DNA from 4 places in the Mesorhizobium sp. GW821-FHT07A06 genome. Region 3 is predicted to be linked to each of the others. Evidence: riboswitches for the same ligand, from Rfam matches in the RefSeq annotation. Region 3 holds a riboswitch; each other region holds the start of a gene.
The links. Region 3 has a riboswitch for cobalamin ahead of AC07SZ_RS02735 (DUF1636 family protein). Riboswitches for the same ligand answer to the same signal wherever they lie in the genome.
Positions count from the first base shown of each region.

Region 1: another riboswitch for cobalamin. It lies ahead of AC07SZ_RS14055 (aromatic ring-hydroxylating oxygenase subunit alpha); the one in region 3 lies ahead of AC07SZ_RS02735 (DUF1636 family protein).
Region 2: another riboswitch for cobalamin. It lies ahead of AC07SZ_RS07020 (CbtB domain-containing protein); the one in region 3 lies ahead of AC07SZ_RS02735 (DUF1636 family protein).
Region 4: another riboswitch for cobalamin. It lies ahead of AC07SZ_RS07260 (DUF1636 family protein); the one in region 3 lies ahead of AC07SZ_RS02735 (DUF1636 family protein).

Region 1 covers NZ_JBWKRC010000003.1:725,787-733,020, forward strand. The annotation lists gene AC07SZ_RS14040 (serine kinase) at 1-375, opposite strand, end outside; gene AC07SZ_RS14045 (PqqD family peptide modification chaperone) at 409-840, opposite strand; gene AC07SZ_RS14050 (FAD-binding oxidoreductase) at 984-2,084, opposite strand; gene AC07SZ_RS14055 (aromatic ring-hydroxylating oxygenase subunit alpha) at 2,105-3,352, opposite strand; cobalamin riboswitch at 3,469-3,669, opposite strand; gene AC07SZ_RS14060 (hypothetical protein) at 3,696-3,848, shown strand; gene AC07SZ_RS14065 (DUF680 domain-containing protein) at 4,164-4,364, shown strand; gene AC07SZ_RS14070 (DUF680 domain-containing protein) at 4,436-4,639, shown strand; gene AC07SZ_RS14075 (DUF680 domain-containing protein) at 4,708-4,944, shown strand; gene AC07SZ_RS14080 (ABC transporter ATP-binding protein) at 5,014-6,126, opposite strand; gene bglA (beta-galactosidase BglA) at 6,158-7,234, opposite strand, start outside.
Region 2 covers NZ_JBWKRC010000002.1:317,886-325,119, reverse strand. The annotation lists gene AC07SZ_RS07035 (heparan-alpha-glucosaminide N-acetyltransferase) at 1-101, opposite strand, end outside; gene AC07SZ_RS07030 (MFS transporter) at 332-1,531, shown strand; gene AC07SZ_RS07025 (aromatic ring-hydroxylating oxygenase subunit alpha) at 1,535-2,704, opposite strand; cobalamin riboswitch at 2,849-3,046, shown strand; gene AC07SZ_RS07020 (CbtB domain-containing protein) at 3,083-3,262, shown strand; gene AC07SZ_RS07015 (CbtA family protein) at 3,278-4,096, shown strand; gene cobU (bifunctional adenosylcobinamide kinase/adenosylcobinamide-phosphate guanylyltransferase) at 4,089-4,604, shown strand; gene cobO (cob(I)yrinic acid a,c-diamide adenosyltransferase) at 4,606-5,235, shown strand; gene cbiB (adenosylcobinamide-phosphate synthase CbiB) at 5,232-6,206, opposite strand; gene cobD (threonine-phosphate decarboxylase CobD) at 6,205-7,234, shown strand, end outside.
Region 3 covers NZ_JBWKRC010000001.1:551,371-558,604, reverse strand. The annotation lists gene AC07SZ_RS02755 (MarR family winged helix-turn-helix transcriptional regulator) at 1-294, opposite strand, end outside; gene AC07SZ_RS02750 (FecCD family ABC transporter permease) at 443-1,492, opposite strand; gene AC07SZ_RS02745 (ABC transporter substrate-binding protein) at 1,492-2,439, opposite strand; gene AC07SZ_RS02740 (ABC transporter ATP-binding protein) at 2,485-3,273, opposite strand; gene AC07SZ_RS02735 (DUF1636 family protein) at 3,254-3,667, opposite strand; cobalamin riboswitch at 3,758-3,962, opposite strand; gene AC07SZ_RS02730 (GyrI-like domain-containing protein) at 4,226-5,059, shown strand; gene AC07SZ_RS02725 (bifunctional helix-turn-helix transcriptional regulator/GNAT family N-acetyltransferase) at 5,066-6,001, opposite strand; gene AC07SZ_RS02720 (DSD1 family PLP-dependent enzyme) at 6,190-7,234, opposite strand, start outside.
Region 4 covers NZ_JBWKRC010000002.1:366,162-373,395, forward strand. The annotation lists gene AC07SZ_RS07230 (NADH-quinone oxidoreductase subunit E) at 1-681, opposite strand, end outside; gene AC07SZ_RS07235 (NADH-quinone oxidoreductase subunit D) at 682-1,872, opposite strand; gene AC07SZ_RS07240 (NADH-quinone oxidoreductase subunit C) at 1,882-2,487, opposite strand; gene AC07SZ_RS07245 (NuoB/complex I 20 kDa subunit family protein) at 2,492-3,073, opposite strand; gene AC07SZ_RS07250 (NADH-quinone oxidoreductase subunit A) at 3,064-3,429, opposite strand; gene AC07SZ_RS07255 (winged helix-turn-helix domain-containing protein) at 3,817-5,016, shown strand; cobalamin riboswitch at 5,046-5,250, shown strand; gene AC07SZ_RS07260 (DUF1636 family protein) at 5,291-5,719, shown strand; gene cobW (cobalamin biosynthesis protein CobW) at 5,722-6,774, shown strand; gene cobN (cobaltochelatase subunit CobN) at 6,794-7,234, shown strand, end outside.

The DNA.
Region 1 (7,234 bases), on a different contig from region 3:
GCGCTGCGGATCGTAGACCTGCCAGAAATCCAGATCGTGAAAATAGTGGCCCCGCAGCCCCTCCCCGGCGAGCCGTTCGGCAAAGCCGTATTCGGTGAAATGCGCGTCGCCCCACCTTGCCGGCTCAGGGATGCCGCCGATGCCGGGATGAGCGATGAAGATGCGGCATGCCGACGGGGCCGTCAGGCCATCATGGGCCTCTACAAAGGCGTGGCCCAGCGCATCCGCAAGCACACCGGGACCGACATGCGCGGTCAGCTCCAGTTGGGGCAGGCGGACCGTCAGCGGGGCCGGATAATGCGCGGCGGCTTCTTCCGCGGCGGTGATGAGATACCGTGCGTAGTCAGGCAAGGTTTCGAGCGTGACGCGCGGCATCAGGCGCCCTCTGTCACGGACGCCGCCGGCTCGTCAGGATGCCTGCTTGACCGCCGGCCAGCCGAGCGGTTCCTCGACCTCGTGGATGGGATCCACGATGATCAGGTCGGCGAGGTCGTCGTGAATGCTCACATTGAGCGGTTCGTTCGTGGCGGCAAGCTCGGCGGATAGCTCGTCCGGCAGCGCTTGCGCAATCTGATCTGAACGCACCAGCAACCCCATTTCGAGCAGTTGCGAGATGAAGTGTTCGAGTTCCGCCGCGCCCAGTGTCGAACCGCCGGCGGTCAGCCCGATCAGGGCTTCGGTGTTGACCCCGGACGAGAGCGCCTGCCAAACCCTGCTGCCGGAGTCGGAGAAGCCGAAATACTTGCCATTCGCAAGGTTGAGCACGACGGCCTCGCCATCGAAGGATTCGAAGACGATGTCCCTGCTCGCAACCGCATAGGTGCCGCAATCATGCGTCATTGTTGCCCCCGCTTCACAAGCCCCGCCCGCCAGCGGGATCGCTTCCACTGACAACGCCTGTAAACGCTCGGTTCTTTCTTGGCAAGGCAACCGGCGCCGGCAGGGCGCCGACATTTCCGGCGATCAGTTGGAGCGCAAGGCGATCACGCCTCGATTTCGAGAGCCGATAGCGGCTTCGAGCAGCAGGCGAGGATGAAGCCGTCGTCGATCTCGTGATCGAGGATGCCGCCATTGTGGCTCATCTCGACGGCACCGGAGACTTTCTTGACCTTGCAGGTTCCGCACAGGCCGAATTCGCAGGCCGCGGGTATCCGCACGCCAGAGGCACGCGCCGTCTGCAGCACGGTCTGGCCGGCGACGCATTCGGCGTCGACGTCCGAAAACGCGAAGCGGATCGGCGTTGCGGCCTCGACGGGAACGGCCACGCCATCCTGCGACGGCGTTGCGAACGGCGCCGGGATTTCCTCCACCGCGGGTGCGGCAAAGCTCTCCTGATGGTATTTCGTCATGTCGAAGCCGGCGGCTTCCAGCATGCCGCGCACGGCGCGCATGAAAGGGTCCGGACCACAGCAGAAGATTTCGCGTTCACGGAAATCGGGCGCCAGCAATGGCAGCCGGATGGCGTCTATGCGGCCCATATGGCCATACCAGCCCTCGCGGCTTGACCGCTCCTCGATCATGAAGCCCAGCGACAAGCCCGGCATATGACTGCCGAGCAGCTCGAGCTCCTTGCGGAAAATGATCTCTTCGGCGCGACGCGCGCAATTGACGAAGCCGACATCGGTCCATGGCGCGCAGTCGTTCAGCCAGCGCAGCATCGACATCATCGGCGTCACGCCGGAACCGGCCGAGATGAACAGGTATTTGGCCGCCGGATGGCTGTGCAGCGAAAAGTCCCCGCTCGGCCCATAAGCCTTGACGTGCGAACCGGGTGTCAGGTGATCGAACATCCATCGCGTGCCGATGCTGCCGGCCTGCGCCTTGACCGTGACCGAGATCGAGAACGGCCGCGACGGTGAGGAGGACAGTGTATAGGTGCGCATCAGCGGCCCGTCCGGCGCAGGCAACTCCAGCGTCACGAACTGGCCCGGCTTGTAGCGGAACCAGGTCTGGTTGTCCGATCGGAACGTGAAGGTCTTGACGTCAGGCGCCTCGTCGCTGACGCCGATCACTTCCAGCACCTGCAGCCTGTCGTTCCAGGGCGCCATCTGATCGAGATGGCGATAGAGGCCAAGGTCGGTCATCGCATTCATCCCTCAACCTCTCAGGCGACGCTGCGCAGCGCCGGCCGGCCGCCTTCGGCGAGGCGCGGGCCGATGAAGCGGGCGTACCAGTCGACGAACTGGATCACGCCACCCTCATGCAGCTCCGAATAGGGACCGGGCTCATAGGCCGGCGACAGGATGCCGAGGGCGTTTTCCTCGACGATGCGGCGGTCCTGGTCGTTGGTCTCGGTCCACACATGGGTGAGTTCGGCAAGATCGTAATCGACGCCCTCGACCGCGTCCTTGTGGACCAGCCATTTGGTCGTCACGGCGGTTTCGGTCGCACTGATCGGCAGCACGCGGAAGGTGACGGCATGGTCGATCAGGATATGGTTCCATGTCGTCGGATAGTGATAGTGCATCAACGTGCCGATACGGTCGGCCGAGACGCTGTCGGAGAGGTCCTTCTTCACCGCCCGCTTGCCGTTCATCGTGTAGCTGACCGCATCGCGCAGCAGCGGCGCCCGCGTGGCGCGGTATTGCCCCGCCGGGTCGATGCGGAACTTGCTCGGCAGGCCGGCCGCTTCGCATTTGGCCCAGTGCGCCAGCATCTCCGGATCGCTGTCGGCGCCTTGCACGCCGGTCACGGTCGGTGCTTCCGGGAAGGTTTTGCACAGCTCCGGGTGATTGCCCGCGCAGTGATAGCACTCGCGGTTGTTTTCCCAGACGAGCTTCCAATTGCCCTTTTCGACGATGGTGCTCTCGAATGCGATCTTTGCCTCGCTGAGCCGGTGCGGCTTGAGATAGGGTTCGATCATCGCCCGCATCGGCGCGAAGTCGGCTGGCTCCTTCGCCAGGCAGATGAAGATGTAACCGGCGACGCTTTCGCAGGCGACCGGCTTCAGCCCGAACTGGCTCTTGTCGAAGCCGTCGGCCATCTGGCGGGCAAACAGCAGGCGACCGTCGAGCTCATAGGTCCACTGGTGATAGGGACAGACCAGCTTGGCGGCCGTGCCCTTGTCCGTGTTGCAGACCCTGCTGCCGCGATGGCGGCAGGAATTGTGGAAGGCATTGATCTTGCCCTGCTGATCGCGCACCAGCACGACCGGGTAGTCGCCGATCTGCACGGTGATGAAGCTGCCGGGCTTGGGCAATTCGCAATCGTGGCCGATGAAAAGCCAGTCGCGGTACCAGATCAGCTCCATGTCGAGCTTGAAATAGTCCGGGTCGGTGTAGAAGGGCTGCTCCAGCGAGAAACCCTCTCTGCGGCTGTTCAACAGCCTCAGCATATCGTTACGCGCATCCATGTCCTGTCCTCGTGTTTAAGGACTGACTATGGTGGTGATGGAGGAAGGATCGGATGCAGTCCCGGCGAAGCGCCGGTCATGCACCATCCACCTCTTGACCGCCCACCGCGATCAGTCGAGTTTAGAAATCTCGGGCTGGTTTCCGGGCTCTGGAGTGTCCCTTCGGACGGTCGCGACACCTTCCCAGGCTTTCGCCCAGTGGTCTCCCGTTGCGACTTGAACTCCACCACCGTTGCGGGGGCAGCGCCGGACTTTGACCGGCTTCCCAATTCTCCGCCCCGTCGTCACGAAGCGGCACCTGAGATGGCCATGATCTAATCACGACAGCGAATGCGACATCGGCATGAAAGCGACATCGCATCCATGTGGCGCGACACGCCTGCGCAGCGATCGGATCGGAAACAGCGGCCACGAAACGCGTCTCGGTGACGATGGTGCCGGCTATCGAAAATCGCCCGGAATCGAAGCAGAAAAGGTTAATGGTTTCGAAAAGTGACTATTAGCAGATTCTAAAATCGAACCGAACGGTTCGTTTCTGTTGACGGTGCGTACAGCACGGTGTGAACGCTGAGCCTCCGATACATCAGGTGATCTCGGTGGTGATTTTATCTAATCGATTGATATCAAAAAGAAAAATCTTTGATCCGGAAGGCTTTGGTACAATTTCAAGTGGTGGACTCTTGGTCCACACGGAACAACTTCGTGATTGGAAACGGCCATCAGGCTTTCCCACATCGGGGCTGTCCGAACGACGCGATTTTAATCCCAAGACACGCCGCTAGACGGACGTAAAAATACTGGAGTACCAAAAATGAAAAAGATTGTTCTCACTGCCGCCGCCCTTCTGGCCATTTCCGGCAGCGCCTTCGCTGGTAGCGATCACTACGGTTCGAATGCGCCTGCAGCCACTGCTGCCGTCGACGGTTCGTACACCGCTTCGACCAAGAAGTCGGAACCGGCTGCCCAGGCGCCTGTCACGGGTGCCGATCGCAACCTCTTCGGCAACAACTAACAGTCGATTCCCGCAGGCGGTGGCACTGGCTCGCCGCCTTGGCGGAACTCGAAGAATTCAGGAGACTTGAAATGAAGAAGATCGTCCTTGCTGCCGCCGCCGTTCTGGCTATCTCCGGCAGCGCTTTCGCCGGCAGCGACAACTACGGCTCCAACGGCGCCAACCAGCCCGCTGCCACTTCGGCCGACAGCTCTTACACCGCGTCGATCAGGAAGTCGGAACCGGCTGCTCAGACGTCTGTCCAGGGTGCAGACCGCAATCTCTTCGGCCACTAACAGCCGATTCTCCAGGGCGGCGGGTTTGCCTGCCGCCCTGCTGAAACTTGAAATTCAGGAGACTTGAAATGAACAAGATCATCATTGCCGCCGCCGCCGTTCTGGCTCTCTCCGGCAGCGCTTTCGCCGGCAGCGACAACTACGGCTCCAATGGCGCCAACCAGCCTGCCGCGACTTCGGTCGACAACTCGCGTACGGGTTCGATCCGCAACGGCGATTCGCCCGTCTACAAGCTGCTCAATTCGTCGGGCGACGTGCAGAAGTCCGCGCCCCAGGGCACCGACCGGAACCTCTTCGGCCACTAACAGCCAAAGTCGATCCTATAAATAAAGCGGCGGGCCTTGCCCGCCGCTTTTTTCTGTCGAGACGGGCTTCTAAGCCGCCTTTGCTTCCGCTTCATGCAGCGCGAAGGATCGCCCATCAGTGTCGAAGATATGCAAGTCCTCGGCATTGGCGGTCAGCCGCAGCGTCGAGCCGCGCTTGACCTCGACATTGCCCGGCAGCTTGGTCACCAGTGGCAGGTCGGCGCGGCCGATATCGACATAGACCAACTGAACCTCGCCGAGCTGCTCGACGTAGTCGACCGTTCCTTCGAACAGATAGTCCGCGCCGGTCGCGATGATCAGGTCCTCCGGCCGCATGCCGAAGCTTACAGCCGCACCCTTCGCCGAGGCCGGCGTCGTGATCGGCACCGTAGCCTTGCGCCCGCCGACATGGCTGACGACGGTCGGGCTGCCTGATTTGTCGATCGTCGCCGGCAGGATGTTCATGGCCGGCGAGCCGATGAACTGGGCGACGAACAGATTGCCGGGCTTCTTGTAGAGATCCATCGGCGTGCCGACCTGCTCTATGTGCCCGTCCTTGAGCACGACGATGCGATCGGCCAGCGTCATCGCTTCGACCTGGTCGTGGGTGACGTAGATCATGGTCGTATTGGGCATCGATTCCTTGAGCTTGGCGATCTCGATGCGCGTGGCGACGCGCAGTGCGGCGTCAAGGTTCGACAGCGGCTCGTCGAACAGGAACACTTTCGGATTGCGCACGATGGCGCGGCCGATGGCGACGCGCTGGCGCTGGCCACCCGACATCGCCTTGGGCAGCCGGTCGAGATATTTGGTCAGCTGCAGGATTTCCGCCGCCTGGCGCACGCGGCGGTCGATCTCGGCCTTGTTCTCCTTGCCGATCTTCATCGAGAACGCCATGTTGTCGTAGACGGTCATGTGCGGATAGAGCGCATAGGACTGGAACACCATGGCGATGCCGCGCTTCGACGGCGGCACGTCGTTGACCACCTCGCCGTCGATCTTGAGCTCACCCGAAGTGATTTCCTCGAGCCCGGCGATCGAGCGCAGCAAGGTCGACTTCCCGCAGCCCGACGGGCCGACGAAGACGATGAACTCGCCCGATTTGATATCGAGGTCGATGCCGTGGAGAATGTTGAGATTGCCGTAGGACTTCTTCACTTGTCTCAAATTGACATCGGCCATTGGTTTCCTCCCAGTGATCTCTCAAAAAGATTCAGTCGATGCGCCCGAACCAGGCGCCGTAACCGCCCAGTTCGATCGAACCGGTGCTCGCCTGCCCGGAAAACCCGTGTCCCGGTAAAGGTTGCAGTGATGATCCGCCAAGGTCGACCTTGGCCGGTTTGGCGCCGAGGTTGAAGACGCAGACGACCTGCTCATTGCCCGCCCGGCGCGTGAACGCGACAATGTCGCCCTCGCTTTCGATGAAGGTGATATCGCCCTTGGCCAGCGCCGGATGGGCACGGCGGAAGGTGAGGAAGCGCCGGTAGTGTTCGAGCAGCGAAGCCTGGTCGCCCTGCTGGACATTGACCGCTTGCGCCAGATGTTTTGCCGGCACCGGCAGCCAGGGCTTTGCCTGGGAGAAGCCGCCATTTTTGGCGTTGCCATCCCACACCATGGGCGTGCGGCAGCCGTCGCGGCCCTTGAATTCCGGCCAGAAGCGGATGCCATAGGGGTCTTGCAAATCCTCGAAGCGCAATTCGGCCTCGGCGAGCCCGAGCTCCTCGCCCTGGTAGATGCAGACCGAGCCGCGCAGCGACATCAGCAATGCCGAGATGACCTTGAGATAGGCGGTCGGGTCGGCCTCATCCGCAGCCCAACGCGAGGCCGGGCGCATCACGTCATGGTTGGAAAACGCCCAGCACGACCAGCCGTCGCTGGCGACCTTGCCGAAGGCTTCCAGCACCGAACGGACCTTGGGCGCGCTGATCTTTTCCGGCGCCAGGAAGTCGAAGGAATAGCACATGTGCACGCGCTTGCCGCCGGCGGTATAGGCGGCCACGACCTCCAGCCCGCGCTGCGAATCGCCGACTTCGCCGACCGCGGCCGTCGCCGGATATTCATCCAGCAGGGCGCGGAAACGTTCGAGGAAGCCGAGGTTTTCCGGGCGGCTCTTGTCGTAAAGATGGTCCTGGTAGTTGTAGGGATTGACCGCCGGCGCTGTCTGGTCGTTGCGCTCTTCGGGCGGCAGCGGCGGATTGTTTTCCAGGCCTTGGCTGTGGAAGTAGAAATTGATCGTGTCGAGGCGGAAGCCGTCGACGCCGCGCTCCAGCCAGAAGCGGGTGACGTCGAG
Region 2 (7,234 bases), on a different contig from region 3:
TAGCTCGCCATGGCCAGCAGCGCGATGCCGCGCACGATGTCGATGGCGACGATGCGCCGGGATGGCTCCGGAACGGGTACGGTCGGCGTATGGATGGTCATGGTCTCGCGATCTGATTCAGCCCCGCTTGAGGACTATCACGGTTGGACGGGACAGAAGAAGGCCGCGAGCAGCGGCATGGGCGATGTCTCTTGCATCAGGCGCCGCTTTAGGCCAGCGCCGGGAAGTCTTTGACCGACTTCGCTTTTTGCCGGATATGCGTCGGTTTCCTCTTAATCGCCCGGAAGTGGCCAAGGCAGATTTGGCCGGTGATTCTGCTTTTGGGGAAGCAATGTCCACCCATGTGCGCCATCCGATCTGGCTCCCGGCCCTCAAGGCCGCGGATGCGCGCACCTTCGCCTCGCTCTACGCGGTGGAGTCCTTTGCCCGAGCCACGGTGTCGAGCGTCATCCCGATCCAGGCCTACGAGATCCTGCACAACGAGCAGATCGTTTCGATCCTCTATACCATCGTGGCGCTGCTCGGCCTGTCGGTGACCTTGTTCATGCCGATGCTGATCCGCCGCTTTGCCCGGCGCTGGGTCTATACGGCGGGCGCCTGCCTGCTCGCCATCGGCTCGCTGTTCTTCGTCACCCATACGCTTGCCGGGCAATTGGCCGGGATGCTGTGCCGGGTGATGGGCGCCAGCGCGCTGTCGATCACGCTCAATCTCTACATCATGGACCACATACGCAAGACCGACTTCATGCAGGCCGAATCGCTGCGCATGGCGTGGTCGATGCTGGCCTGGACCGGCGGGCCGACGCTCGGCATCTTCCTGTATACACGCTTCGGCATCTATGCGGCGCATGGAGCGGTGGCGGTGTTCGCGCTGGCCTTGCTGGCGCTGTTCTGGACCTATCGGCTGGGCGACAACCAGTCGATCCGGCCCGGCAGGACCCGGCCGGCCAATCCGCTCGCCAATATCGGCCGCTTCGTCGCGCAGCCCAGATTGAGGCTCGCCTGGCTGATCGCCTTCGGCCGCTCCTGCTTCTGGACGACGTTCTTCGTCTATGGGCCGCTGTTCATGGTGATCACCGGCCAGGGCGATATTGCCGGCGGCCTCCTTGTTTCGGCCGGCAATGCGCTTTTGTTCATGGCGATCTTCTGGGGCAAGGCCGGAAAACGCTTTGGCGGCCGGCGCACCATGACATTTGCCTATTTCGCCATGTCGGCCATGCTGCTGGCCGCGGGCACGGTGGGAGCGACCGCACCGTTGTTGACCGGCGCTTTCCTGCTTGGTGGCGCGTTCTTCACCATCGCGCTCGATGCCCTGGGCTCGACCGCCTTCATGCGTTCTGTGCGATCTTATGAACGGCCGCAGATGGCTGCGGTCTACCGCACCTATCTCGATTTTTCCGAACTGACGCCGCCGCTGGTCTATTCGGTGGTGCTGGCCTTCTTCGGACTGGGCTCGGTATTCGTCACGCTCAGCCTGCTGGCGGCGGCGTGCGGCTTCGTGACCTGGCGCTACCTGCCGAAGTCGCTGTGAGGATCACGGTGAAAGTGCCGCATGGCGCTCGCGCACCCAGTTGTGGAAGCGGTGCAGTTCATATTCCTCGGGCATCAGCACGCCGGCGGCGTGGCGCATCGAACGCAGGCCTTTCTGATTGACCTCGCAGATCGCCGCATCCTCCTCCAGCACCTGTGTGCCGAAGGCGATGATGTTGTCGATGTCGGTCGCGGCCAGCGCCTCGGGCGCGAACAGCCATTCGGCGACAAGTTCCGTCTGTTCCGGCCCGAGCGGTACCAGCCGAACTGTCCTGACATAGTCGACATGGCCGACGATGAACATCGAGGGCAGGCTGGTGGCGTAGGTCTGGCCGGCGGCGCGTTCGGCTGGCGTCAATCCCGAGAAGACCGGCCCATGGGTCTTGCCGTCGCTAGACCAGGTTTCGGCGCCCGCCCGCAGGCCACCGGAAAACTCCGGCGCGTCATTGTCGGCGTGGCGGGTCCATTCGGGGTCGTCATGCCGGCTCATCAGGCCGCGGCCATAGATCGGCACCAGCCGCGACAGGTCCTTGTGGACGCCCGGACAATGCAGGCACTCGTTGAAGTTCTCCCAAAAGATCTTCCAGTTGCAGTGCATCACCTTGCGCAGCACATGGCCCGCCACCAGCTTTTCCAAAGGCCAGTTGCCGAGATTGCCGGAGGCTGGGTCGAAGGATGCCTGCGCCGTGCCGTCCGCATCTTCCTGCAAATTGATGAACACGAAGCCGCGCCATACGGAGAGTGCGACGCGATAGAGCGAATGGTCGGCCTTGTCGAAGCCATCCGGCAATGATTTCGACGGCACGCGCACGAGGTCGCCGCGCAGCGAATAGGACCAGGCATGATAGGGGCAGGTGATCAGCCGCGCCTTCAGCCGGCCCTCGCTCTCCTGGCAAAGCTGCGAGCCGCGATGCCGGCACGTGTTGTGGAAGGCACGCAACGCGCCGGTGTCGTCGCGCAGAACGATGATGTCCTGCGTGCCGATGCGGAATCGGCGAAAGGCCAGCGGCTGGGCCAGATCGGCCTCGCGGCAGACCAGCAGCCAGTTCTTGTACCAGATGGCATCGAGGTCCAGTTGATAGGCCGCTGCGTCCCAATAGGCCGATGAGGGCAGGGTGGGTTCGGCCTGGGTCAGGCCGTTATAGGGATCGCGCTCGCTGGCAATGGGCTGCATGGCTGGCTTCCTGTGAAGTGGCCAGCCGACACCCGGCCAGCATAATTGTCAATTGTGGCGCCGATGACCGCTGATGTTGCCGGCATGGCGTAATCGCGCTGGTTACCGGCGGAATTTGGTTTGCCGGAGGCGGTGATTCTGCCTATAGTCGCTGATGTCGTCGGTTCCATTTTGGAGCCAAGAGGGAATGCGGTGCGGGCTGACTTGTTGCCCAATGCCGTTGCTGCCCCCGCAACTGTGTGCGGTAGTCCTCTCCATATGCCACTGAAGATTTGTCTTCGGGAAGGTGGGGAAGGGCGCTGATCCGTGAGCCAGGAGACCTGCCGGCGACAGGAAACTGACTTCGATGCCCTCGGGTGGAGGGTGAAAGGACAAGACATGACTACCGCTTCCGTCTCCCTCGGCGCTTCCGTCTCCTCGCAGTCGCGCTTCATGCAGCTGGCGCTCGCCGCGCTGCTCGGCACCTTCATCATCGGCTTCGTCGGCTTCTCGCATATCGATGCGGTCCACAATGCCGGTCATGACAACCGGCATTCGATGGCGTTTCCCTGCCACTGACGAGGACCTGACATCATGAATCTGTTTCGCAACGTCGTGTTCATCGCGGCGATCGCGGGGCTCGTGGCCGGCGTCGTTCTCGCCTGCATGCAGGCCTATGCCACCGTGCCGCTGATCCTCAAGGCGGAAGTCTACGAACAGGCCGAAGGCGGCCACAGCCATGACCATGCCGCGGCACCCGCGGCCTCGGCTGATGCCGCCAGCGGCAACGCAATGAGTTCCGCCGCGCCAGCGGCATCGAATGCCATGAGCGCCGCCGCCCCGGCTCCGGCCGCAGCGGCAGCTCCGGCCGAGGACGAGGGCTGGGCGCCGGCCGACGGCTTCGAACGTTTTGCCTTCAACGTGGTGTCCAACGTCGTCACCGGCATCGGCTTCGCGCTGATCCTGGTCGCTGTTTCGGAATTCGCCGGCGGCATCGGCAACTGGCGCCAGGGCGTGTTCTGGGGCCTGGCCGGCTTTGCCGTGTTCACACTGGCGCCCGGCCTCGGCCTGCCGCCGGAACTGCCGGCCATGCCGGCGGCCGACCTCACGCAGCGCCAGATCTGGTGGGTGGCGACGGTGATCGCGACCGCCATCGGGCTTGGCCTGATCGCGTTCCGCAAGTCGCTGCCGCTTGCCATCCTTGCGGTGCTGCTGATCGTGGCGCCGCATATCGTCGGGGCGCCGCAGCCCGACAGCTTCGAGACACCGATCCCGGAAGGCCTGCACCACCAGTTCGTGGTGGCGGTGACGCTGACCAATCTGGTGTTCTGGCTGGTGCTTGGCGCTGTCGTCGGCGTTGTGCGCGGACGCTTCACCGGCACCGCGAACAGCCTGCGCGACAGCTTTGCCTGATCGCGGCAAGCTGACCTTCATCATCGGTGGTGCGCGCTCGGGAAAGAGCGCGCACGCCGAAACCCTGGCGACGGCGTTGCCCTCGCCGTGGGCCTATATCGCCACCGCGCAAGCCTATGACGACGAGATGCGCGAGCGCATAGCGCTGCACCGGTCGCGACGCGGGGCGGGCTGGGCCACCATCGATGCGCCGTTCGACCTTGCCGGCGCGCTCGAGGCTTTGCCCGATAGCCGCCCGGTGCTGATCGACTGCCTGACGCTGTGGCTGACCAATCACATGCTGGCAGACCACGACCTGGGGCTTGAATGCCGGGGGCTGGCGGATGTGTTGTCGCGGCCGCGCGGGCCGTGGTTCGTGGTATCCAACGAAGTCGGGCAGGGCATCGTGCCGGACAACGCACTGGCGCGCCGTTTTCGTGATGAGGCCGGCCGGCTCAACCAGCAGATCGCGGCGATCGCCCATACGGTGCTGCTGATGGTGGCGGGGCTGCCGCTCAAGGTGAAATGAGATGACCGATATCGACGGCAAGACCAACGAAGACCGGGACGAAGAGCGCCACCGCGCCAAGATGGCCAAACGCAAGGCGGTGCAGGACGCCGAGGTGGCGAGCAAGACGGTCGAGAAAGGACTGCTGATCGTCAACACCGGCCCTGGCAAGGGCAAGACGACAGCCGCCTTCGGCTTGGCGCTGCGGATGCTTGGCTATGGCAAGCGGGTCGGCGTCGTCCAGTTCATCAAGGGCAAGTGGCACACGGGCGAGAAGGATGCTTTCGCTGCCTTCGGCGACCGCGTCGTCTGGCACGCGATGGGCGAGGGCTTCACCTGGGAAACGCAGGATCTGAAGCGCGATATCGCGGCGGCGGAAGCCGCCTGGGCCAAGGCGCTGGAGCTGATCGCCGATCCCTCCATCAGCCTTGTGGTGCTCGACGAGCTCAACATAGCGCTGCGCTACGACTATCTCGATCTCGACACGGTGGTTGCTGCGTTGAAGGCTCGTCGCGAGGACCTGCATGTCGTCGTCACAGGCCGCAACGCCAAACCGGCGCTGGTCGAAGCGGCCGACCTGGTCACCGAGATGGGCGTGACCAAGCACCACTTTTCGGCAGGCGTGAAAGCCCAGCAGGGGATCGAGTTCTAGAACGCCAGAACCGCGATCACCGAGACCAAGCCGAACAGCGCGATCAGCAGATAGTCGGCGACGCGGTAGAGTCTCAGCGCCCGCCTGATGTCGCCGCTGTCGACGTCGCGGCGGCCGCCTTCACCCATGAAGACATCGTCGACCAGCACGCCGCCATAGCTGCGCGGCCCGGCCAATGCCAGACCGAGCGCGCCGGCCATGGCCGCTTCCGGCCAGCCGGCGTTGGGCGAGCGGTGTTTTTTCGCGTCGCGCCACACCGCATGCCAGGCGCTGCGGGGATCAGCGTCCCCGACCAGGAAAGCCGCCAGCACGATCAGCAGCGCCGTCAGCCGAGAAGCCGGCAGGTTGATCCAGTCATCGAAGCGCGCCGCCGCCCAGCCGAAAGCCTCGTGGCGCGGGGTGCGATGGCCGATCATCGAATCGGCGGTGTTGGCGGCCTTGTAGGCGGCGCCGCCGGCCAGCCCGCCGACACCGGTCCAGAAGGCGGGAGCGACGATGCCGTCGGAAAAATTCTCCGCCAGGCTTTCGATCGCCGCACGGCAGACGGCGGCGCGGTCGAGCGCCTCGGGATCGCGGCCAACGATTCGCGAGACGGCGACACGGCCCATGGCCAGCCCGCCTGTATCGAGCGCGTCGGCGACGGATTCGACATGTTCGTAAAGGCTCTTCTGCGACAGAAGCGATGTCGCCAGAAGGGCGGCAACGACCAGTCCCAGGGGAACGAACCAGAGCAGGACAAGCTGTACGCAAAGGCCGATCACCGCCGGCACCAGCACGATGACGAGAAGTGCCTGGACACCGCGTTGACGACGCAATGCGTCGGGATCAGTGGCGCGGTTGAGCCTGCGATCGAGAAAGGATATCAGCCTGCCGAACCACGTCACCGGATGGCCGATGGCGCGAAACAGCCAATCCGGGTAACCGAGGGCGAATTCGACGGCCAATGACAGGAAAGCGATCAGGACTGACATGAAGCTTCTTGAAGGAGCGGTGGACCATGGTGGAAGTCTCGGCCGGGCGAGGGTGCTTTTCCCCAACGCCGTATTGCCTTTCGTCGACCTCTCTACCGGTATCAATCCGCTCTCCTACCCGCTTTTCGACCTGCCCGCCACCTCGCTGTGGCGATTGCCGGAAGCCGGGCGGGCGCGTGAGCTGACAGAGATAGCGGCTAGGACCTACGGCGCGCCGTCGCCGGCCAACGTCGTCGCTGCGCCCGGTACGCAGATCCTGTTGCCACGCGTGGCGTCGCGGGTCAGGCCCGGCAAGGCGTTCGTGCTGGGGCCGACCTATGCCGAACATGCGCGTGCCGCGGCGATCGCCGGTCACGAGGTGAGCGAAGTCAGCGATTTCGCGGCGCTGGCGCAGGCCGACCTTGCCGTCATCGTCAATCCCAACAATCCCGACGGTCGCGTCATCGAGCGCGACCGGCTGCTGGCGCTGGCCGCCGGGCTGCGTGCAAAAGGCGGGCTGCTGGTCGTCGACGAAGCGTTCATGGATGTCGGCCCGCGCCAGCACAGCCTCGCCGGTGATGTCGATCAAGGCGGCATCGTCGTGCTGCGTTCGTTCGGCAAGTTCTTCGGCCTGGCCGGCTTGCGGCTTGGCTTCGCGCTTTCGGATGCAGCGACGGTGGAAGCGCTGGAAACGCAATTCGGGCCATGGGCTGTTGCCGGCCCGGCGCTGGAATACGGCATCCGCGCGCTTGCCGATATCGGCTGGCAGGAAACGATGCGGGCCTCCCTGGCGGAGGCAGCGGCGCGGCTCGACTCATTGTTCGACCGTTTCGGCGTGCCTGTCGCGGGCGGCACCACGCTGTTCCGCTATCTCAGCCTGCCGGATGCCGCCGGCTTGTTTTCGGCGCTTGGCGAGCGTGGCGTCCTGCTTCGGCATTTCTCCGGCCGGCCGCATGTCCTGCGCGCCGGCCTGCCGGGGAGTCAGGAGGAATGGCAGCGGCTCGAATCGGCCCTTGCCGATTGGGCGGCGCGGCGCGAGGATCGATTAA
Region 3 (7,234 bases):
CTTGGCTGTCGGGAAAATCATGCGCACGCGGCGGTCGGCGGCGTCGGCGCGGCGTTCGATCCAGCCGCCCTCCTCCATCCGGTCGACGAGGCGCGAGACGCTGATCGGCTCGATTTCGAGCAGTTCCGCGAGCCGCGCCTGGGTAACGCCTGCCTCCTTGGCGACACGCACCATGAGGCGCCATTGCGCCGACGAAAGGCCAAGCCCGCTGGCGCGCGTCTCGAAGCGCTTGCGCAGCAGACGTTGCACGTCGTGGATCAAAAAGCCCAGTCTGTCTATGCCATCAGAAACCATGAGCGATAGATATAATAAGCGTGCTTACTATTCAAGATGTCACGTGATGGTGAAAGCCGGCAAATATGCGTGGCGGTCTTGCAACGCGACCGTGGATGGCAATCCGTGAACCGCTGGAGACAGCCGGTCAGGCGGGAATCGGCCTTCTTCACAGGCGGTTTCGGACGACCAGCGTGACGACGAAGAAGGCACCGAGCGAACTGGTTATGATGCCGATCGGCAGTTCCTGCGGCGGCAGCAGCGTCCGTGCCAGAAGATCGCTTGCCAGCAAGAGCACCGCCCCGAACAATGCACAGCTGGCGATCAGGCGCAGATGCAAGGGACCGGCCAGCGGCCGCGAAAGATGCGGGATCATCAATCCGACAAAGCCGATGACGCCGGCGACCGAGACGAGAATTGCGGTCGAGAAGGCCGCGACGAGAAACGTCGCCCTGCGCATGCGCGCCACCGGCACGCCGAGGCTTTCGGCGGCACTTTCACCGGCCAGGAAGGCATCCAGCCTGCGGTGGTTCCACAGCCCGTAGGCCGCGATCGTGCCGGCTCCCAAGGCGCCCAGCCAGACATTGTCCCAGCGCGCCAGCCCCAGCCCGCCCATCGTCCAGAACAGCACCGAATGGGCCGCGCGCTGGTCTCCGGCAAAGACCAGATAATTGGTCAATGCCGTGAACAGGAAGGAGACGGCAAGGCCGGCGAGGATCAGCCGCTCCGGCCCCTGTCCCCTTACCCGTGCGACCAGCAGCAGGACGATGCAGGCGGCCAGTATGCCGCCGGTGAAGGCCGCGATGGGCAAGGTCCAGATGCCAAAACTGTCGCCGAAGACGGTGATGACGGAAACAGCGCCGGCGGCGGCTCCCGACGACAGGCCGAACAGGAACGGGTCGGCGAGATCGTTGCGGGTCACCGTCTGCAGCAACGCACCTGTCATGCCGAGGCCGGCACCGACACAGATCGCCAGGATCGTGCGCGGCAGCCTGAGATCGACGACGATCTTGCCGACCGGGCCCGACACCTGGTGTTCATGCAGCCCGACGGCATGGCCAAGCGAGCCGATGACGTCGCTCAGCGGGATCAGCGTCGAACCATAGGCGATCGACAGCAGCACGAGGGCGACGACCGCCACCATGCCCGCCACCATCGCCAACGCGAATCCCTTGTGCCCGGAAAGCGCGCCGGATTTATGCCCGGGGGCAAGAAGCATCAGAACGCTTCCGGATGCATCGCCTTGGCGATCTTGGCGATCGCCTCGATGTTTGCAGGTCCGGGCGTCAGTTCGGCATAGCGCAGCGCCACGAAACGCTCGTTCTTGACCGCGTCCGTCTCCCTCATTGCCGGATGGGCCTTCAAGAAATCGAGCAGTTTCCTGTAGCCGCCGCCATCCTGGTAATCGAGCAGGATGAGGAATTGCGGGTTGCGCGAGGCCACCGTTTCCCAGTCCGTATTGCCCCAGCTGGTGTCCATGTCGGCCATGATGTTGTCGCCGCCGGCGGCCGTGATCATGGCGCTGGGAATAGCGAATTTTCCGGCGGTGAACGGCTTGTCATCGCCGGAATCATAGAGGAACACGCGGGTTCCCTTGGCGCTGCCGACCTTCGCGGTGATGTCGGCGAGTTGCGCCTTCCAGCCGGCAACAAGCTTCTGCGCCTCTGTCTCCTTGCCAAAGATCTTGCCCAGCTTTTCAACATCGCCATAGAGCAGGTCCATGGAAGCCGCCGGGCGGTTCTTGTCGAGATGGACACAGCTTTCGGTCAGCACCAGTGTCTTGATGCCGTGCGGGGCGAGCGTATCGGGCGTCACGTCGCCACCCGGCTTCATGCCATAGTACCAGCCGGCGAAGAAGAAATCGGGCTCGACGGCGACCAGGTTTTCGAGCGTCGGGTATTTGGGCGCGAGTTCCGGGATGGAGCCCTGCTCGGCCTTGAATTCGGGGCCGACCTTGTACCATCCGGTGATGCCGGTCAGGCCGACGATCGACGGCTGCAGCTTCAGCGCGAAGGCCATCTCGGCCATGTTGAGGTCGTGGATGACGGCGCGCTTGGGCGGCGCGTCGAAGGTCAACGGCTTGCCGCAACTGTCGACGGTGACGGGGAAAGCGAAGGCGGTAGAGGCCAGCAAAGAAAAGACGAGCGACAAGGCGAGACGTTTCACGGATTTTGCTCCTTGGTTGAACAGTGCCGATGGGGATGGGTTCGTTCAGGATGGCGGCGCGGCGCGGTTCGGAACATCGAACACGGTCAGTTCGCGGTCCTCGGTGGGATGGCGCAGGCGAAACACGTCGACACCGAAAATCTCGCGGATCAGCTCTTGCGTCAGCGCTTCGCGCGGTGCGGCCAACGCGTGCAGCCGGGCTTCGTTCATCACCGCGACCCTGGTGGCGAAAGGCGCCACCAGGGTCAGGTCGTGAAGCACCGCGATCACCGTCATGCCGAAGCCGGCGACGAGTTCGAGAAGCTCGCCGCGAGCACGCGGGTCGAGATGGTTGGTCGGCTCGTCGAGGAACAACACCTTCGGTTCCTGCGCGATGGCGCGCGCCAGCTGGGCGCGTTGGCGCTCCCCGCCGGACAGCGAGCCGATCGTGCGGCCAAGCAGCGGTAGAAGCCCAGTCCGGCGCAAGGCATCGACGACGATGTCGCGCTCCTCGCTCCTGCGCCTCAGGCCGGCATGCGGAACGCGGCCGAGTTCGACATAGTCGATCACCGCCAGCCGCGGATCCGGCTGGTCGGTCTGGCCGACGACGGCCATGTGCAGGGCCCGCTCGGCTGTCGAGATTCTGTCCAGGCGTCGCCCGCCAAGCTTCACCTCGCCCGAACTTGGCCTGAGCATGCCCGACAGCATGCGCAGCAGCGTCGTCTTGCCGGCGCCATTGGGGCCGATGATGGCGAGACGATCGCCGGTGGCGATGGAGAGGCTGACCGCATGGACCAGATTCCGGCCATTCGCCACGGCACCCAGGTCGCGCGCTTCAAGAAGTGGCATTGTCATCGACTATCCCCCCCAGCTTGCCCGGCGCCGGGATGCGAGCCAGCGTCTTGCCGGCCAGTCGCGGCGGACGTTGTCCGGAATTGCACCAGCCGTCGGCAAGCGAGGCGTAAAGCCTGGCAAATCGCACAAGGTCGCCAACATCGGCCTCGGCATCGACGGAGCCGAAAAGATAGGTGGCCTTGCCCGGAGCCTGGAAGGCTACCGTCAACGGCCGTGCGCAGCCCGCCATGCATTCGACGCCTTCGATCGTGAAGCCATGCGCCACGGCGGGTTCATCGTGGGCCGAGAGCCGGGAGCGCAAATCGGCGCATAGGCTTTCGCCCGACCTGATGCCGGTCGAAACATCACGGCAAAGCGTGCACACGATGATGCGGTGATCGATGGCGCCGTCCAACTTCCGTCACTTTCCAAAACTGGCGACGGAAGGATGTTGGCGAGCCGGCCGACAAGACCGACGTCCACGTTTCCTCCCGGCACACCCCGTCCGGTCAACTTGGTGATGGCAGGTCTCCTGGCTCGCGGGTCCTTGCGCAATCCTGCCTTCCCAGCCTTGCCGGCCAGTGGCATTTCGGATCTTGCTCACCGCTTACAGTTGCGGGGGCAGCCACGGCTTCGACCTCTTGGGTCTCACCGTGTTCCCTTTTCACCCCTCGCCTTTCGACTCGGGGACCATCACCACTCGATCGTAGTTTTCCCCCAATTGCTTCGCAACGGATTTCTCGGTGCATTGTCGATCCCGCCGCGGCGCTCGAATTTTATATGTTATGTAATTACATTACGTCTTAGACGATAGCGCGCGGCGGCGTCAAGTGAGAGCTTGCTGCCGGAAGAAGCCAGCGAGCCAGATGCTGTTGGCTGCGGAGCGTTGCCGTCCGGATTGCGCGGCGAGCGCAATTCCGATCAAACTGCCGCGCGCGAAGGTGGCAAGATGATCCCCTCAATGCGAGGAGCCATGAACCCGACCGAGAAAGCGCTATGGTTCGTCGAGAGCCATCTGCCGGAGGCGATCTCGCTCGACGATGTCGCCCAAAGCAGCGGCGTGTCGCGCTTTCATGTGACGCGCGCCTTCGGCGCCGCCACCGGCCGCTCGGTCATGGGCTACATGCGCGCGCGCAGGCTGACCGAGGCGGCGCGCCGGCTGGCCGGCGGAGCGCCCGACATCCTATCGGTGGCGCTCGATGCCGGCTACAGCTCGCATGAGGCTTTCACCCGCGCCTTCCGCGACCAGTTCGGCACCACGCCGGAGATGGTGCGCGCGCAAGGCTCGACCAACACCCTCGACCTCGTGGAGCCGATCCTGATGGACCAATCCTTTCTTTCCGCCCTCGAACCACCGCGCTTCGAGACCAGCCGGCCGTTGCTGATCGCTGGGCTCGGCGAACGCTACAACTGTGAAACCAGCGCCGCCATTCCGATGCAGTGGCAACGCTTCGGCCCCTATATCGGCAACATTCCGAGCGAGACTGGCGACGTCGCCTACGGTGTCTGCGCCAACGGCGACGATGCCGGCAATTTCGACTACGTCGCCGGTGTCGAGGTCACCGACTTTTCCGACCTTCCAAGGGAACTCAGCCGCGTGCGCATACCCGCCCAGAAATACGCGGTGTTTTCGCATCGCGAACACATCTCGACTATCCGCCGGACCGTCAACACGATCTGGAACAAATGGCTGCCGGCCTCCGGGCACGAGATAGCGGACGCCCCCGAATTCGAACGCTATGGCCCGGAGTTCGATCCGCGCAGCGGCAATGGCGGACTGGAGATCTGGATACCCGTCAAGGCTTAGCAGAGATCACAATTCCAAGTCCCAGGTCTGGCCGACCAGATCCTTGCCGAAGGAGTGGTGCGGTTCTTCCTCGGTCAGTTTGAAGCCGACCGCCTGGTAGATGTGCCGGGCGGCGATCAGGATATCGTTGGTCCACAAGGTCAGCGTGTTGTAGCCCTTCGCACGGGCAAAGCCGATGCATTCCTCGACCAGTCGCCTGCCTATGCCGAGGCCACGCGCCGAAGGTTCGACATAGAGCAGGCGCAGCTTCGCCACCTGATCCGATTTGCGCACGACGAAGACCGAGCCGACCACCTCGCCTTCGCGCTCGGCGATCCAGCTTCGTTCCCATTTCGGGTCGAAGGATTTGACAAATGCCGCGAGGATTTCGGCAACCAGCGCCTCATAGGTTTCGTCCCAGCCATAGTCCTGTGCGTAGAGCATGCCTTGCCGGCGGGTGATCCAGCCGATGTCGCCGACCTGCAGCGGGCGCAACAGATAAGGGATCCTTGGCTCTGCGCTTTCACCCAGCAGAGCCTGGACCGTCCGCATGGACTTCACCAGCCGGTCCTGCTCCGACGCGGGCAGCCGATCGAGCAGCGCCGCGACCTGGTCGTGCGAATCCTTGTTCAGCGGCGCGAAGGCATTCCTGCCCGCCGCGGTCAGCGCAATCGACGATTGCCTGGCGTCCGAAACCACCGTCGACCTGGAGATGAGGTGAAGGCGCTCGAACTTCTTCAGCAGACGGCTGACATAGCCGGCATCGAGACCGAGGTCGCGCCCGAGGTCGGTCGCGGTCAGGCCGTCGCGGTGCGCCAGTTCGTAGAGCACACGCGCCTCGGTCAGGGAGAAGGCGCTTTTCAGCAGCCCTTCGTCGAGCAGGCCGATCTGGCGGGTGTAGAAGCGGTTGAAAGCCCGCACCGCGTCGATCAGGTGCTTGTTGGGGAGGTTGTGGACGGTCATGGGATGGTTCTCCTGTCATGGAAAGGATCGACCAATTAGTTGACTTAGTCAATAAAATGATTGAAGCAATACAACCTCACAACTTCGTCATTCTAGGGTCTGCGCGCGTCGCTTCGCTCCTTGGTCCGCCCTAGAATGAGGACATCGCGGGGGGGCCGGAGCGCCAATCATGACCGCAGTGGCGCCCCTCACATCATCGGCAACACCGGCCAGCGATCAACGATCCTGCCGCCGGAAAGCACGGCGATCGGCCCGAATTGCTGCAGCACGGCCTCGCTTTGCGTCGGCCGCAGGAACGCATGGTCGCCGGGCATCACAGCAGCGTCGGCCGGCAGGCCCATGAATTGCTGGTTGGAGGACAGGCCGAGCAAACCGTTCGTCTTCATGCCTTCCGGAAATACCGGCTCGGCCATCCACTTGCCGCCATAGAGATAGCAGCCCTTGCGCGGAAACCGGCCAAGCGCCTGCAAGAGGCGGGAGACGGCGGGCGGGCCTGGCAGCATCGGTTCGACCACTTTCAGGATCGGCGTCGCGATGAAAGCCGCCGGTTGGAAACCTTCGAGACCGGGCGTGTCGAAATCGCCGGGCAGCACGAAGGCCGAGCCCATCGACACCTCATTGGCAATGCCGCGGTGATGAAGCAGCGCGGTCTTGCTGCCGCCAATGTTGAGGATGCTTCGCTGGTCGGCGCCTAGGCGCGCCAAAAAATCGGCGGCCTGCTCCGAGGCCCGCGCCAACGCCCTGCCCGGCCCGCCGAACAGGCCGGGAATGTGCGGTGCGTGCGCCTCATAGGCCATGACGCCTTCGCAGCGCAGCCCTTTGTGGGCCGGCAGCATCTTCAACGCCCGCGACAAGGCCTCCGATGTGGCAAACCCGCCGCGATGCAGGCCGACATCGATCTCGAAGGCGATACGCAGTTCGATAGCGAGCTCGGCGGTCAGCGCGCCATATTCCGCCAGTCTTTCGTCGCTGTCGATCAGCCAGCAGACACGCGACCAGTCGGCGTCGCCCTTCACCAGCGCCGCTCTCGCCGCGCTGACCGGCATCGGCTTGCCGTACAGCAGATCCGCATGCGGGAACGCGCTCAGCACCGCCGCGCTGATCGGCGGATGGAAGGTCATGAAGCGATCGGTTCCAAGCGTCTTGCCGATATGCGAAAGCAGCGGCAGGCAAGCGAGCGACTTGTCGACCAGCCGCACGGCAAGGCCGGGATCAAGCCTGGCCTTCACCAGG
Region 4 (7,234 bases), on a different contig from region 3:
GTCGGGTGCCGCCTTGGCGGCCTTCGCGGCCTCCCTCGCCTCCCTGTCACGGGTAGACTTGAGGATCGCCTTTTCGCTCTTCAGCGTTGTCAGACCAGAGGCCGGCTCCGAGCCGGTGCGGCCGTTCTGCGGCCCGGGCGCTACCGAAGCGCCCTTGCCCGCATCGTAAAGATCGATGATTTCGGCCAGCCGTTCCGGCGTCAGGTCCTCGAACGTGTCCTTGAAGATCATCACCATCGGCGCGTTGACGCAGGCGCCGAGGCACTCGACCTCTTCCCACGACAAGGTGCCCTTGTCGTTGGTGTGGAACTGGTCGTGATGGATCCGCGAGCGGCAGACATCCATCAGCGCTTCCGAGCCGCGCAGCATGCAGGGCGTGGTGCCGCAGACCTGGATATGCGCACGCGTGCCGACCGGATTGAGCTGGTACTGCGTGTAGAAGGTCGCGACCTCGAGCCCGCGGATGCGGGGCATGCCGAGCATGTCGGAAATCGTCTCGATCGCCGCCTTGGTGACCCAGCCTTCCTGCTCCTGCGCGATCATCAGCAAGGGAATGATCGCCGACTGCTCGCGGCCCTTCGGGTACTTCTTGATCCATTGCTTCGCCGCTGCCGCGTTCGCCTTGTTGAAGGCGAAGGACGCTGGCTGGACGCTGGCTTCTGCGAGACGGCGGACTGACATTTAGCGATCGACCTCACCAAACACGATGTCGAGGGAGCCGAGAACGGCGGTGACGTCGGCCAGCATGTGGCCGCGGCAGAGGAAATCCATGGCCTGCAGATGCGCGAAACCGGGCGCGCGCAGCTTGCAGCGGTAGGGCTTGTTGGAACCGTCGGAGACCAGATAGACGCCGAACTCGCCCTTCGGCGCCTCGACCGCCGCGTAAACCTCGCCGGCCGGCACACGATAGCCCTCGGTGTAGAGCTTGAAGTGATGGATCAGCGCTTCCATCGAGCGCTTCATCGCCTGACGCTTCGGCGGCACCACCTTGCCGTCGAGGTTCGAGACCGGGCCGGTGCTTTCCTTGCCGAGCAAGAGGTCGACGCACTGGCGCATGATACGGGCCGACTGGCGCATTTCTTCCATGCGCACGAGATAACGGTCGTAGCAGTCGCCGTTCTTGCCGATCGGAATGTCGAAGTCCATTTCCGAATAGCATTCGTAAGGCTGCGACTTGCGCAAATCCCAAGGCGCGCCCGAACCGCGCACCATGACGCCGGAAAAGCCCCAGGCCCAGGCATCGGCCAGCGAAACGATGCCGATATCGACATTGCGCTGCTTGAAGATGCGGTTGCCGGTCAGCAGCTTGTCGAGATCATCGATCGACTTGAGGAACGGGTCGATCCACTTGCCGATGTCCTCGACCAGTTGGCGCGGTAGATCCTGATGGACGCCGCCGGGGCGGAAATAGGCGGCATGCATGCGCGAGCCGGAGGCGCGTTCATAGAACACCATCAGCTTTTCGCGCTCGACGAAGCCCCACAGTGGCGGCGTCAGCGCGCCAACGTCCATGGCCTGCGTCGTCACATTGAGGATGTGCGACATGATGCGGCCGATTTCGCAATAGAGCACGCGGATCAGCTGGCCGCGCCTCGGCACCTCGATACCGAGCAGGCGCTCGGCGGCGAGCGCGAAGGCATGCTCCTGGTTCATCGGCGCGCAATAATCGAGCCGGTCGAGATAGGGCACCGCCTGAAGATAGGTCTTGGCCTCGATCAGCTTTTCCGTGCCGCGATGCAAGAGCCCGATATGCGGATCGACGCGATCGACGACTTCGCCGTCCAGCTCCAGCACGAGGCGCAAAACGCCGTGCGCCGCAGGATGTTGCGGACCGAAGTTGATGTTGAAATTGCGGACGGAGGTCTCAGCCATTGTGGCGCCTCAATTCGTCTTGGCTTTTTCGTCGCCCGGCAGGACGTAATCCGTCCCCTCCCACGGCGAGAGAAAATCGAAATTGCGGAATTCCTGCTTGAGCTCGACCGGCTCGTAGATGACGCGCTTGGCTTCGTCGTCGTAGCGAACCTCGACGAAGCCGGTCAGCGGGAAATCCTTGCGCAGCGGATGGCCTTCGAAACCGTAGTCGGTCAACAGGCGGCGCAGGTCGGGATGGCCCGAGAACAGCACGCCATAGAGATCGTAGGTCTCGCGCTCGAACCAGTCGGCGCCGGGATAGACGCCGGTGATCGACGGCACCATTGTCTCCTCGTCGGCCTGCACCTTGACGCGGATGCGGACATTCTGCTTCGGCGACAACAGATGGTAGACAACGTCGAAGCGCTTGGCCCGCGACGGATAATCAGCCCCACAGACATCGATGATCGAGATGAACTGGCAGCGCGCATCGTCGCGCAGGAAGGTAACCACTTCGATGAGGTCGCGCGGTTCGACATGGATGGTGAGCTCGCCATAGGCGAGCACCGCGTCATTGACACGACCGATCAGCTTTTCGCCGAGATAGGTCGACAGTTCGCTCAGGGATGCTGCCATGGATTTACCGTTCGATCGTGCCGGTGCGGCGGATCTTCTTCTGCAGGAGAAGAATGCCGTAGAGCAAAGCTTCGGCGCTCGGCGGGCAGCCGGGCACATAGATGTCGACCGGCACGACGCGGTCGCAGCCGCGCACCACCGAATAGGAATAGTGGTAGTAACCGCCGCCATTGGCGCAGGAGCCCATCGAGATGACGTAGCGAGGCTCCGGCATCTGGTCGTAGACCTTGCGCAGCGCCGGCGCCATCTTGTTGGTCAGCGTGCCGGCGACGATCATGATGTCGGACTGGCGCGGAGACGCGCGCGGCGCGACACCGAACCGCTCCGAGTCGTAGCGCGGCATCGAGGTGTGGATCATCTCGACCGCGCAGCACGCCAGACCAAAGGTCATGAACATCAGCGAGCCGCTGCGCGCCCAGGTGATCAGCGCCTCGGTCGAGGTGACCAGAAAGCCCTTGTCGGCAAGCTCATTGTTGATCTCGAGGAAGAAGGGATCGTCCTCCCCCACCGGCCTGCCGGTGTTGGGATCGATGATGCCCTTCGGCTTCGGCGCGACGAGGGTGCCTGAACTGTCGTTCAATCCCATTCCAGCGCTCCTTTTTTCCATTCATAGGCAAAGCCGATGGTCAGCACTGCCAAAAACACCATCATCGACCAGAAGCCGAGCATGCCGATCTTCGAGAAGGACACGGCCCAGGGGAACAGGAAGGCCACTTCCAGGTCGAAGATGATGAACAGGATCGACACCAGGTAGAAACGGATGTCGAATTTCATGCGGGCATCGTCGAACGAGTTGAAACCGCACTCGTAGGCGGACAGCTTTTCGGGATCGGGATTGCGGTAGGCCACCAGGAACGGGGCGGCCAGCAGCGCCAGGCCGACGACCAGTGCCACGCCTATGAACAGGACGATAGGCAGGTACGAACTGAGAAGTGCGTTCATGCAGCGGCTTTCCGTTGGCGCCAATCCACGTTGATTACAGCACCGGACCTTATTGCGGAAGCGTGACAGTTTAACCGCTGAACCGTTTTAAGGGCCTATGCTGCAACGCGGCGAGGGTTAGCGCAGCACTTCCAGCGAAGCAAGTCAAACCTTGTTCAAAACGCCGACCTGGACGGCATATCCGGAGAAACTGGTCCGATCCGCTCCTGTTTGATTTCCTTCGCTTTTTACTCCACTTTTCTCTCCTGACATGGTTGCCGCCAAAACCCTGCTAGCATGGGTTGGAATCACCACGCAGGTTCCGCAAAACTGGACGCCGGTTTTGCGACAAGAAGCTGCCCAGACAAAGACCGACCCACAGCCGAAGCCCCTCAGAGTGATGCCTGCATGAAGGAAAAGATCTCTCTTGCCGCGGCCCGCCGCATTGCACTCGCCGCTCAAGGGTTTCTCGATCCGCGCCCAAATGGCACACCCGACCGCCGTCATCTCGCCCGTGTGCTGTCCCGCACCGGCCTGCTGCAGATCGATTCCGTCAGCGCGGTGGTGCGCGCTCATTATATGCCGCTCTATTCGCGCCTGGGCCCCTACCCGCTCGCTTTGCTCGACAATGCCGCCGTGACGCGCAAGCGCACTGTGTTCGAATACTGGGCGCACGAGGCCTCGTTCCTGCCGGTCGAAACCTATCCGCTGATGCGCTGGCGCATGCAGCGGGCCGAGCAAGGCGATGAAATGTATCTGGGGCTGGCCAAATGGGGCCGCGAACACGCCGCCTATATAGAAGACATCTACCGCGCGGTCGTCGAGCGCGGCCCGATCGCCGCTTCGGCGCTCGAAGGCCAGAAAGGTTCGGGCGGCTGGTGGGGCTGGAGCCATGCCAAGCACGCCTTCGAATGGCTGTTCTGGGCCGGGCGCATCACCACGGCGCACCGTCGCGGCTTCGAGCGCTTCTATGATTTGCCGGAGCGCGTGCTGCCGCAGGCGATCCTCGATCTGCCGGTGCCCCCGGCCGAGGACGCGCATCGCGAATTGCTGCGCATTTCCGCCCGCGCCCATGGCGTGGCGACGTCAGGCGACCTGCGCGACTATTTCCGGCTGTCGCCGGCCGATATGAAGGGCCGGCTGGAGGAACTGGTCGAGTTGGGCGAATTGCTGCCGGTGCGCGTCGAAGGCTGGGACAAGCCGGCCTACCTTCACAAGGACGCGCGCCTGCCCCGGAAAATCGAGGCCCGCGCGCTGTTGGCGCCGTTCGACCCGGTCGTCTTCGAGCGCTCGCGTTCGGAGCGGCTGTTCGATTTCCGCTACCGCATCGAAATCTACACGCCGGCTGAAAAGCGCCAATACGGCTATTACGTCCTCCCCTTCCTGCTCGGCGACCGGATCGTCGCGCGCGTCGACCTCAAGGCGGACCGGCCAGCGAGCGTCCTGCGCGTCCATGCCGCCTACCCTGAGCCCGGCGCCCCGCCTGAAACCGCCGCGCAGCTTTTCGAGGAATTGAAGCGGATGCAGGGCTGGCTTGGCCTTGAACGCATGGACGTGACGCCGGCAGGCGATCTGGGCCCGGCGCTGGCCGACATCGCCATGTTGTAAGCTCGCGTTGACACCGCTGCCTGCAAAAGCCTAAATCCCGTCCAGACGGTCCCTTGCCCGCAACGGCAGGGGCTAAGAGGGAATGCGGTGCGAGGTGAAAGATCTCAAATCCGCGGCTGTCCCCGCAACTGTAAGCGATGAGCCTAGGCCGAAAGCCACTGGGAATTCCCGGGAAGGCGGCACCCAAGGCGATGACCCGCGAGCCAGGAGACCTGCCGTCTGCGACAAGAGAATCCGATCGCCCGGCGGGTTTCCGGGCAAGGAGCCCGGCTTTTTGGACCAGAACGGCAGTTTTTCGGCTGGCACAGCGGACAATTCGTCCGCCGACAGCGAAGCCTTGGCCGGCGTCACGGTCATCGTCTGCGCCTCCTGTCGCGACGAGACCGGCTCGGACGCCCATCCCCGCGCCGGCGAACTGCTGGCCGAGGACACGCGCCACGCCGCGGCCGATGACAACATCCGCGTCCGCACCGTCGAATGCCTCGGCAATTGCAAGCGCCGGCTGAGCGCCGCCATCCTGCGCGACGGCTGCTGGAGTTATGTGTTCGGCGACCTGACCGCGGCCAGCGGCGCCGACCTCGTCACCGGCGCCAAACTCTTCGCCACCTCGACGGACGGCCTCATTCCATGGCGTGGCCGGCCCGATTCCCTCAAGCGCGGCCTCGTGGCCCGCATTCCTCCCCTCGACCTGTTGAAGGATTGATCATGAGCGCCCCAAATTCGACCGGCAATCTCTCCCGCGTCCCCTGCACCGTCGTCACCGGCTTCCTGGGCGCCGGCAAGACGACGCTGGTTCGCCATCTCCTGGAAAACGCTGGCGGCAAGCGCATTGCCATCATCGTCAACGAGTTCGGCGACATCGGCATCGACGGCGAAATCCTGAAAGGCTGCGGCATCGACACCTGCCCCGAGGAGAACATCGTCGAACTGGCCAATGGCTGCATCTGCTGCACCGTGGCCGACGATTTCGTGCCGGCGCTGGACCAGATCCTGTCGCTGACGCCGAAGATCGACCACATCCTGATCGAAACCTCGGGCCTCGCTTTGCCCAAGCCGCTGGTCCAGGCGTTCCAGTGGCCGACGGTGAAGAGCCGCGTGACGGTCGATGGCGTGATCGCCGTGGTCGACGGCCCTGCTTTGGCCGAAGGCCGCGTCGCCAACGACATGGACGCCTTGCAAGCGCAGCGCGCCGGGGATGAGAGCCTCGACCATGACGACCCGGTCGAGGAAGTGTTCGAGGATCAGATCGCCTGCGCGGACCTGATCATCCTGTCGAAGAGCGACCTGATGGACGCCGCCGGTTCGGCCCGGGCCAACGCCATCGTCAACGAACATTCCGCCCGCGCCGTGAAGATCGTGCCGACCTCGCACGGCAAGGTCGACCCTTCCATACTGCTCGGGCTCGGTCTCGCCGTCGAGGACGATATCGAGAACCGCAAATCCCATCATGACGGCGCTTTCGACCACGAGCACGACGACTTCGACACCTTCATCGTCGACATCCCTTCGATCGCCAATCCGGACGAGCTGGCAAGGCGCGTCGCCACTGTCGCCGAAGAAGAAAATGTGTTGCGTGTGAAAGGTTTCGTCGAGGTCGGCGGCAAGCCGATGCGGCTCCTCCTGCAGGCCGTCGGCCCGCGCGTCAATCATTACTATGACCGCGCCTGGACGGCCGAGGACGACCGCCGCTCGCGCCTGGTCGTCATCGGCCTCAAGGGGCTGAACCGCCCGGCAATCGAGCGTATACTCGCCGGCTGATTTTCAGACACGGGCCGCGATGCATATCCTCACCACGACCTCCGCCTCGCTCGACGACCTCGCCGAGCCGGTCGATCTGCGGCAGACGCCGGCGGATATCGTGGCGCTGTCCTTCACCGACAGCGATCTTGCCGGGCTGGCGGCGGCGTGGAAGGCCGATGCCGGCCGCCTGCCCTCGATGCGGCTGGCGGCATTGCGCGACCTTCGCCATCCCATGTCCGTCGACCTCTGGGTCGACGGCGTCGCCCGCCACGCCAAGATCATCCTGGTGCGCATCCTCGGCGGCCACGATTGGTGGCGCTATGGCTGCGACCAGTTGGCCTCGATCGCCCGCGAGCGCGGCATAAAACTGGCGCTGCTTCCCGGTGAAAGCCACGACGAGGATCTCAGGCTGATCGAAGCCTCGACGCTGCCGCGCCAGGAATTGGACGCGCTGCTCGGCTATTTCCGCGAAGGCGGC